One region of the Zhongshania guokunii genome, then DNA from elsewhere that is predicted to be linked to it. Evidence: predicted binding sites of a transcription regulator. Region 1 holds the regulator's gene; the other holds the start of a gene.
What was found. The regulator sigma-54, encoded in region 1, starts transcription at its own class of promoters, with help from an activator protein. The targets are predictions, from matches to a motif close to TGGCACANNNNTTGCNNT.
Positions count from the first base shown of each region.

Region 1 (4,527 bases):
AATGGCAAAACCCATTCAATGGGCATGAAAGCCAGCATGAAGAATGAACGAGTTGAACTCCTCGACCAGGTAAAAGGCCACTATGACCCTATCTAAAGCTGCGCTAGTCACCACGCTGCTCCTTGGCGTTAGCAGCATTGCGCTGAGCTTACCCGAAGATCGCAAGCAGGCCATAAACCTAAGCTCCGACCGAGCTATTTATGAAAATAACCAAGGTGTCTACATCGGCAATGTCAGCATGAGCCAAGGCTCACTCAAAATTACCGCCGACAAACTTACAATCATCGAGGCCAATCGCAAGGTAGAAAAAGTTATTGCCGAGGGCAGCCCCGCTTATTTCGAACAGCAACCCAGAGCCAATGAAGGCGTGGTCATTGCCAGTGCTCAGCGTATTGAGTACAGCCTAAAGCAGGAAGAGATTCTGCTGCAACGCAATGCCTCCATCACCCACCAGGGCTCAAAGATCTCCGGTGATCGCGTGGTGTACAGCGGCCGCAAACAAATGGTAGTTGCCGACGGCGGCACCGATGAAAAAGAACATCGCGTTAAAATGACCTTACAACCCCAAGCCATCCCCGACAGCGAAACCGCTGCCGACGACAAGCCCGCTAATAGCCCACCAGCGGAAAGCACCAATAGCGAAGAGTCGCGTTAATTATGCCCGTACTGCAAGCCAGTAATCTCGCCAAAGCCTACAAGGGCCGCGAAATCATTAAGGATGTGTCGCTCACCATTAGCAGCGGTGAAATAGTAGGCCTACTCGGCCCCAACGGCGCCGGCAAAACCACCTGTTTTTACATGATTGTAGGCATTGTGAATGCCGACCGCGGCTCGATCCGGCTCGATGACCGCGACCTTACCCGCTTATCAATTAACGGCCGCGCCAAACACGGCGTCGGTTATTTACCCCAGGAAGCGTCAATATTTCGTAAATTGAGCGTCGCCGATAACATCATGGCCATTCTAGAGACCCGCAGCGACCTCAACCGCAAACAGCGCAATGAAAAACTCGAGGCCCTCCTCCAGGAATTTCATATCACCCATATTCGCAAATCCATGGGCATGTCACTCTCAGGCGGCGAGCGCCGCCGAGTTGAAATTGCACGCGCACTTGCGACCGAACCCAGCTTTATCCTGCTTGACGAACCCTTTGCCGGCGTCGATCCTATCTCGGTAAACGATATCCAAAATATCGTCAAACATCTGCAGGCGCGAGGTATAGGCGTACTAATCACCGATCACAATGTTCGTGAAACCCTCGACATTTGCGACAAAGCCTATATCGTTGGCGAAGGCCGTATTGTCGCCGAAGGTGACGCCAACACCGTACTCAACAACCAGATTGTGCGCGACATTTACCTTGGCGATAAATTTACGCTATAAGCCCACCCGACAGGTTTTAACAGTAACTTTGCGGCCACGCCAAAGGTTCTAAACTTGGCTGTCGCAGTGCACGGCCACCGCCATTGCGCAACACGACGTTTTTATTCAAAGACTACCAGTCTTTTACAAATGAACCGGCACAGGTATTGCAGGCAATGATTGTCCCGACTACACTGAGAGAGAGGCATAATCATTGCCGGTAGAACAAACTCATTTGTTCGTGTTGCCACTGTCCTGTTGTAGAAGCCACTGCCTATGAAACAATCGCTACAGCTCAAAGTCGGTCAAAGCTTGACCATGACACCTCAGCTGCAACAAGCGATTCGCTTATTACAATTATCCACCCTCGACCTTCAGCAAGAAATCCAATCGGCGCTAGACTCAAACCCACTACTTGAAATCAGCGACGAGGGCGAAGACATCGAGGTCAATATCGAACCGACCTCCGCCGAACCCAAAAAGGCCGAAAAAACCAGCGATCAAGAGACAGAAGCGCCACAACCAGAAGCCGACGCCGACTGGGCTGAGCGCAGTGATATACCTGAAGATCTGCCCGTCGACAGCCAGTGGGACGACGTTTACCAAACCACCGGCAGCGGCACGGGCTCAGGCTCCTCGTCGGAAGACAGCGACTACAACAACGATTACCGGAACTCCAGCTCCGACTCCCTACAAGACCACCTGCGCTGGCAGCTTAACCTCAGTCGCTTGTCAGAAATTGACCGCATTATTGCCGAAGCCATTATCGATGCCATCGATGAAAAAGGCCGACTAACCGTTAGCGCCGAAGAATTAGTTGAAGGCTTTGCCAATGAAGACATTGAAATTGAAGAGTTCAATGCGGTTTTACACCTCATTCAACAATTTGATCCTCCGGGGGTCGCTGCCCGCGACTTACAAGAGTGCCTCTTAATTCAGCTGAAGCAATTACCCGCAGGCACAGCCTACGTCGAAGAAGCTAGCCTTGTTGTAAGCCAATATATGGCGCAATTGGGAAATCGCGACTATAACCAGATTATGCGCCGCTGCCGCTTGAAAGAAGAACAGCTTCGCGAAGTGATTAAATTAGTTCAATCACTCAACCCCACTCCCGGTGACGGCATTGGTGCCGACTCAACCGAGTATGTGGTTCCCGATGTGTTTGTAAGCAAGAAGGATGATCGCTGGTTGGTCGAATTAAATCCCGACATTGCCCCCAAAATCCAGATTAATGCCCACTACGCGGCACTGGCGCGGAAAAGCAGCAATAGCAGCGACAACGACTATATTCGCGACAATTTGCAAGAAGCGCGCTGGTTCATTAAAAGCTTGCTCAGCCGCAACGAGACTTTAATGAAGGTCGCCACCAAAATTGTCGAATACCAGCGCGGCTTTTTTGAGTACGGCGAAGAGGCCATGAAGCCACTCGTCCTGCACGATATTGCCGAGGCGGTGGGCATGCACGAATCCACCATCTCACGGGTAACCACCCAAAAATACATGCACACCCCGCGGGGAATTTTTGAGCTCAAATTCTTCTTTTCCAGCCATGTGTCCACCGATACTGGCGGTGAATGCTCCTCTACCGCGATTCGCGCTCTAATCAAAAAACTGGTTGCCGCTGAAAACCCGCGCAAGCCGCTGAGCGACAGCAAAATCACTGACTTACTAGGCGAGCAAGGCATCCAAGTTGCCCGTCGCACCATTGCAAAATATCGAGAATCACTGGTTATTCCGCCCTCAAACGAGCGGAAACGACTAGTATAGTGGCAGTGCCCCTGTTACGGTCATTGTCGTCATACACGCGCCGTGAGGCGCTAGTTATATTCAGCGATGAAGGAGTAAAATATGCAGATTACTGTTAGTGGTCACCACGTTGACGTCACCCCGTCTCTTCGCGATTACGTCAATACAAAACTCGGCAAACTTCAACGACACTTTGACAATATCACCAATACCGACGTCACCCTGTCTGTGGAAAAATTGGTCCAGAAAGCCGAGGCCACCGTTCACGTTGCCGGCGCCGATTTATTTGCCACCTGTGAATCGGAGGATATGTACGCGGCAATCGACAGCCTAACCGACAAACTCGACCGGCAATTAATTAAACACAAAGAAAAATCGCTAGGTCGCTGAGACCTTTCGATCCACTCACTCTCTCTGTTGCAAGAAACCATGATACTCAATTCCATTCTCACACTAGGACGCACCCATAGCGGTGCGTCCGTTACCAGTAAAAAACGTCTTCTCGAATACATCTCTACTGAAATCAGTGCCGATAATGACGAATTTAACGCCGACGAATTATTCAATGAATTGCTCGCCAGAGAACGTCTGGGTAGTACCGGTATCGGCCACGGCGTGGCGATTCCCCACTGCCGCAGCAACCGCTGCTCAGCGATCACCGGCATGCTCCTTAAGCTAGAGCAGCCCATCGACTTTGAGGCCATCGACGACGCCCCCGTGGATCTCGTATTCGCCCTTATTGTCCCTGCCGAAGCCCACGATGAGCACCTCAAGGTTCTCGGCGCACTGGCCACAGCGTTTAACGAGGAAGAGTTTCGTCGCGACCTGCGCAATGCCGACTCCGACCAAGCGCTACTTGAACGTGCATTGAAACCCTAATGGAAATGATCATCCTCAGCGGCCGCTCCGGCTCCGGAAAAAGTACCGCCCTTCACCAACTTGAGGATGAAGGCTTTTATGCCATCGACAATTTACCGGTGTCGCTACTACCTGAACTAGTGCGCGAACTAGCGCAAAACCCGCTGAATGCCCACCAGAAAGTTGCGGTCTGTATCGACGCCCGCAACTCTCCAGTTGGCTTAGCAAAGTTTAAATCGCTCTGTGAACAAGTCAAAAAACACGCTCAACTGCGAATAGTGTTTCTCGATGCTGGTGACGACAAGTTAATTAAGCGCTTCAGCGAAACCCGTCGCCGCCACCCCTTAGCAACCGATTCACTGCCGCTGGCCGACGCGATCAAACTTGAGTCGATCCTCCTCGAACCAATTGTGGTAGAAGCATCGCTGGCAATCGACAGCAGCGACATGACCGTCCACGAATTGCGCGCGACCATACGCGACCGAATTCTTGGCACCGACGCCAGCCGCCTAACGGTGCAGCTGAAGTCCTTCGGTTTCAAGCGCGGACTACCCCTCGACG
Region 1 covers NZ_JBFRYA010000004.1:154,088-158,614, forward strand. Annotated here, with positions in the region: gene lptC (LPS export ABC transporter periplasmic protein LptC) at 1-96, shown strand, start outside; gene lptA (lipopolysaccharide transport periplasmic protein LptA) at 83-655, shown strand; gene lptB (LPS export ABC transporter ATP-binding protein) at 658-1,383, shown strand; gene AB4876_RS06155 (RNA polymerase factor sigma-54) at 1,639-3,129, shown strand; gene hpf (ribosome hibernation-promoting factor, HPF/YfiA family) at 3,211-3,498, shown strand; gene AB4876_RS06165 (PTS sugar transporter subunit IIA) at 3,538-3,987, shown strand; gene rapZ (RNase adapter RapZ) at 3,987-4,527, shown strand, end outside.

Region 2 (4,527 bases), on a different contig from region 1:
TCATGTTTTTCCCAACCCTGCTTATTTATAATTATCGAAGCAGTCACGTAAACGCACGTCACTCACCAGTTAAAAAACCGCGGCACACAGACCAATACCAAGCCAACACCAATCACCGCCCATACACTGCTAAACAAATAAGGATAGAGCATTAAGGCCACGCCGCTATACAACACCACTTTACTGCCTTGCTTGCGACCATAAACAAAGTAACCCAAGCCAATAGAGTTGAATAACAAACTCCAAAGTAGCATTGCCTCACTGGTCATCCATACCGGCCTCTGCGTCGTTTAAAATATCATTACAGACTAGTGCAAAAAAGACGGCTTATCATAGTTATGCCACGTTAAAGTGGTATGCCGTATTTCCTTGCAAACATGCAATTCTACGCGGGTAAAATTAATTCCCGCATCCATACCCGTGGTGGCACTTAAGCGCAGTAGTTTCTTGCCGTCGCGCCACTGGCCTTCGGCATTATCTAAATACACCGACACCCCGAATTTAGAGTGTAGCATGGCGCTAACACAGGCATCGGGAAACGCCTTAAGAAACTCGGTAGTCGCGGCCTCTTCATTATCGGCGCTAATATATTCAGCTATATCAAGGGTCAGCGAGGCATTCTCAGTGATGGCACTAATAGGTTCAGTCAACTGAATAATGGTGGTGGTATCAACAAGGTCTATTGGCTTTGGAGTTAGTAAAACCGCACCGCCGAACAGCAATATTTTAAGCAAGGTCAACATGTAATGATCATCCCTGTGAATTACTCGCTAGCGAGTTCTGCCGTAAAGGCACTCACTATGAAACTACTATTGTTGAATTAGACCCAACTTCCGGTAGAACGAGCGCAAACTAATACCGGCGATTTTTGCCGCCTGCGCTTTGTCACCCTCACAATGGCTTAGCAAATCATTGAGATAGCGGGCTTCACGGGTTTTTAAATCTTCCCACACAAAGGTTTCAGGTATCTTCTTCCGAGGCGCCGCGTCTAATAAACAACGCTCGAGAATTTTAAAATCAATAATATTGGAATGCGCAAAAATGGTGGCGCGCTCCAATACATTGCGCAATTCTCGAACATTGCCGGCAAAGTGACAAGCACTGAGCATTTTAATCCCCGAATCGGTAAGACGATAATTCTCGTCGGGGCTGAGTTTGCGGAGAATAGACTTAGCAATCAAACCCACATCTTCGCGGCGCTCGCGCAGCGGTGGCAACACAATAGGGAAGGCATTAATCCGGTAATAGAGGTCTTCGCGAAACGCACCGCTGGCGACCTGCTCCATCAAGTTTTTATGGGTGGCACAAATCAAACGAAATTGCGCGCGTTTAAGCTGGGTGCTGCCCACCGCTCGATAACTACCGGTTTCTATCAAGCGCAGCAGCTTAACCTGCATGCCCAGCGGCACATCGCCAATCTCGTCCAGAAACAGGGTGCCACCCTCGGCATTTTCTAATAAACCCGGTTTATTACTCACCGCGCCGGTAAACGCGCCTTTAACATGACCGAATAACTCGCTCTCAAACAGAGTTTCAGTAAGCCCCGCACACTCCACCGTCACCATTGTGTGCTTGTGCCTAGGGCTGGCATCGTGAATGGCCTTGGCCGCCAACTCCTTGCCGGTGCCCGACTCTCCCATCAGCAGCACCGAGGTATCGCGGCTGGAAACAAGATTTATCATCTCAACCAAGCGGTTAAACGCTGGGCTGCGGCCTACCATTTGCTGAGTACTAAATTCTGCGCTGGCAATGGTGACCGGTTTTAAAATCTCAACAAAATACTTTAGCTCGCCATCCTCGCCGCGAATCGGCAGCATTTCGACATCCACATGCTCTTTGCCACGGGGCGTACTGTGAATATGCAGTACCCGCTCTTTGCTACCCGAACTTTTACAGGCCAGCAGCGGGCAGCTTTCACCCGCCTGATCACAGGGAACTCGATAGCCATGTGAGACCTCATAACACCGAGAGCCTCGGTCGCGGGGTATCTCACCAAAGGTCTCGGTATATAGCTCATTGGTTGCCAAAATTTCGTAATCCGCCGACACCAAGATGGCAGGGTAATCAAAGCCATCAAGCATGAGAGCAACATTGCGGTCTGAGTCTTTTGCGATTAGCTGCATAGCTTTGCCATTTTTGTCTAAGTATTTTGCCAATAATGGCAATTAACCGTATTCAATACTAGCGCAGACATTGGCGGCGCGCATCACCGAGGTATTTAATGCAACAGAAACAAAAGCTTAGTAATTAAAATTACACCTAACGCGGATCTGGCACCGGCCTTGCTCTCTATTGTGTAATTGTCAGCATTTGGGCTGCGCTCAGCCATACCAAACAAGCATCGCCCCCGGCGGCCAACCAATTTAGGAGGATGAATATGGATTTCGACCCCTTTGTGCTGGCGCGCATTCAGTTTGCTACCAATATCAGCTTTCATATTTTATTCCCGGCCATCTCCATAGGCCTGGGCTGGATTCTGCTGTTCTTTCGGCTGCGCTTCACCCAAACCGGCGACCAAGCTTGGGAGTACGCCTATCTCTTTTGGGTAAAAATTTTTGCACTTACCTTTGCTATGGGGGTGGTGTCGGGTATTACCATGAGCTTTCAATTTGGCACCAACTGGCCGGGCTTTATGGAAAAAGCCGGCAATGTGGCTGGGCCGCTGCTGGGCTACGAAGTACTCAGCGCATTTTTCTTAGAAGCATCGTTCCTCGGCATTATGTTGTTCGGCAAAGACCGCGTGTCTAACCGCATGCATTTAATCAGCTCCTTCCTGGTGGCCTTTGGCACCACCCTGTCGGCGTTCTGGATTCTGAGCCTCAACTCATGGATGCAAACCCCCACCGGCTACTATCTTGAAAATGGCGTGGTGATGGTCGACAGCTGGATGGAGGTAATCTTTAACCCCTCCTTCCCCTACCGCTTTTTCCATATGCTCATCGCCTGCATGTTGACCTCGGCCTTTGTGGTTGCCGGTGTTAGCGCCTGGCGGGCACTGCGCAATGTCGACGGCCCCGCTACCTGGAAGGTGATGAAAACCGGCGTGGTCATCGCCGCCGTACTCGCCCCCATTCAAATACTGGTTGGCGACTTTCACGGTTTGAACACTCTAGAACATCAGCCCGCCAAAATAGCGGCCATGGAAGCCGTGTGGGAAACCAAAAAAGGCGCGCCCTTTACGCTATTTGCGCTACCCGACGAAACCACTCAAACCAACCGTTATGCGATTGAAGTGCCCTATGCGGCGAGTTTTATTCTTACCCACGACCCAATGGGTGAAGTAAAAGGCCTCAACGAATTTAAAGGTGAGCATCCACCCGTCGCCATGGTGTTCTGGTCATTTCGCGTAATGTTAGCGATGGGCGGCCTAATGCTGCTGGTGTCGTGGTGGGCAGCGTGGCAGTTACGCGGCAAAAGCACCCCCACCAAAGCCCTGCTCTACGCGCTCTCGGCCATGACCTTCTCGGGCTGGATCGCCGTTTTAGCGGGTTGGTATGTTACCGAAATTGGCCGCCAGCCGTGGATCGTCACCGGCGTGCTCAAAGTGCAAGACGTAGTTGCCGATCATAGCAGCGCCACGGTGGGCGGCACCTTGATCGGTTATGTATTGCTCTACGGCTTTTTGCTCGCCTCGTATATTGGCGCCCTACTCAACTTGTCGCGCAAACCCGCAGCGTCACTAAGCCTAACGGCGATCAGCGCCCCCCAAACCGCTAACAAGGAGGCCTGAGCAATGGAATATTGGCTGCCAATAATTTACATGGGCATCATGGGCTTAGCACTGCTGATCTACGTGATTCTCGACGGCTACGACCTTGGTGTTGGCATGTTAGTGCCGCTGGCTGGCGAGGCCGAAAAAGACATGATGATCGCCTCCATAGGCCCCTTCTGGGATGCCAATGAAACGTGGATCGTACTGGGGGTTGGCGTGCTGCTTATCGCCTTTCCCGTTGCCCACGGCATTATTCTCACCAGCCTGTATTTACCCGTCACCATTATGTTGATGGGTTTAATACTGCGCGGCGTAGCCTTTGATTTGCGCGTAAAAGCCGGCGACCACCGCCGCGGCCTGTGGAATAAGGCCTTCTTTGCTGGCTCGTTAATCGCCTCCGTAGCACAGGGCTGGATGCTCGGCGCCTACATCACCGGCTTGCAGCACAGCGCCACCAGCTTATTGTTCTCTGCGCTTATTGCCATGACTCTGCCCGCCCTCTACCTGATTTTAGGCTGCGGCTGGCTGCTCATGAAAACCGACGGCGAGTTGCGCAACAAGGCTATCGGCTGGGCGCGCATGGCCATCTGGCCCATGGGCTTGGGCCTGTTTATGGTGTCTATCGCCACCCCATTGGTAAGCAATACTATTGCCGAAAAATGGTTCACCCTACCCAACGCCCTGTATTTAATGCCGATCCCCATAATTTGCCTATTTTGCTACGGCCTTATTGTGGTGGTATTAAACAAACCCAAGATGCTCAGCACCGGCTATAGTTGGCTTATCTATGCCTGCACCGTTGCGATCTGCTTTAT
Region 2 covers NZ_JBFRYA010000011.1:61,462-65,988, reverse strand. Annotated here, with positions in the region: gene AB4876_RS13010 (SpoIIAA family protein) at 1-4, opposite strand, end outside; gene AB4876_RS13005 (hypothetical protein) at 63-269, opposite strand; gene AB4876_RS13000 (hypothetical protein) at 309-743, opposite strand; gene AB4876_RS12995 (sigma-54 interaction domain-containing protein) at 810-2,123, opposite strand; gene AB4876_RS12990 (cytochrome ubiquinol oxidase subunit I) at 2,378-3,730, shown strand; gene AB4876_RS12985 (cytochrome d ubiquinol oxidase subunit II) at 3,734-4,527, shown strand, end outside.
Region 2: the regulator sigma-54 is predicted to act here: its motif matches at 2,272-2,289, upstream of AB4876_RS12990 (cytochrome ubiquinol oxidase subunit I).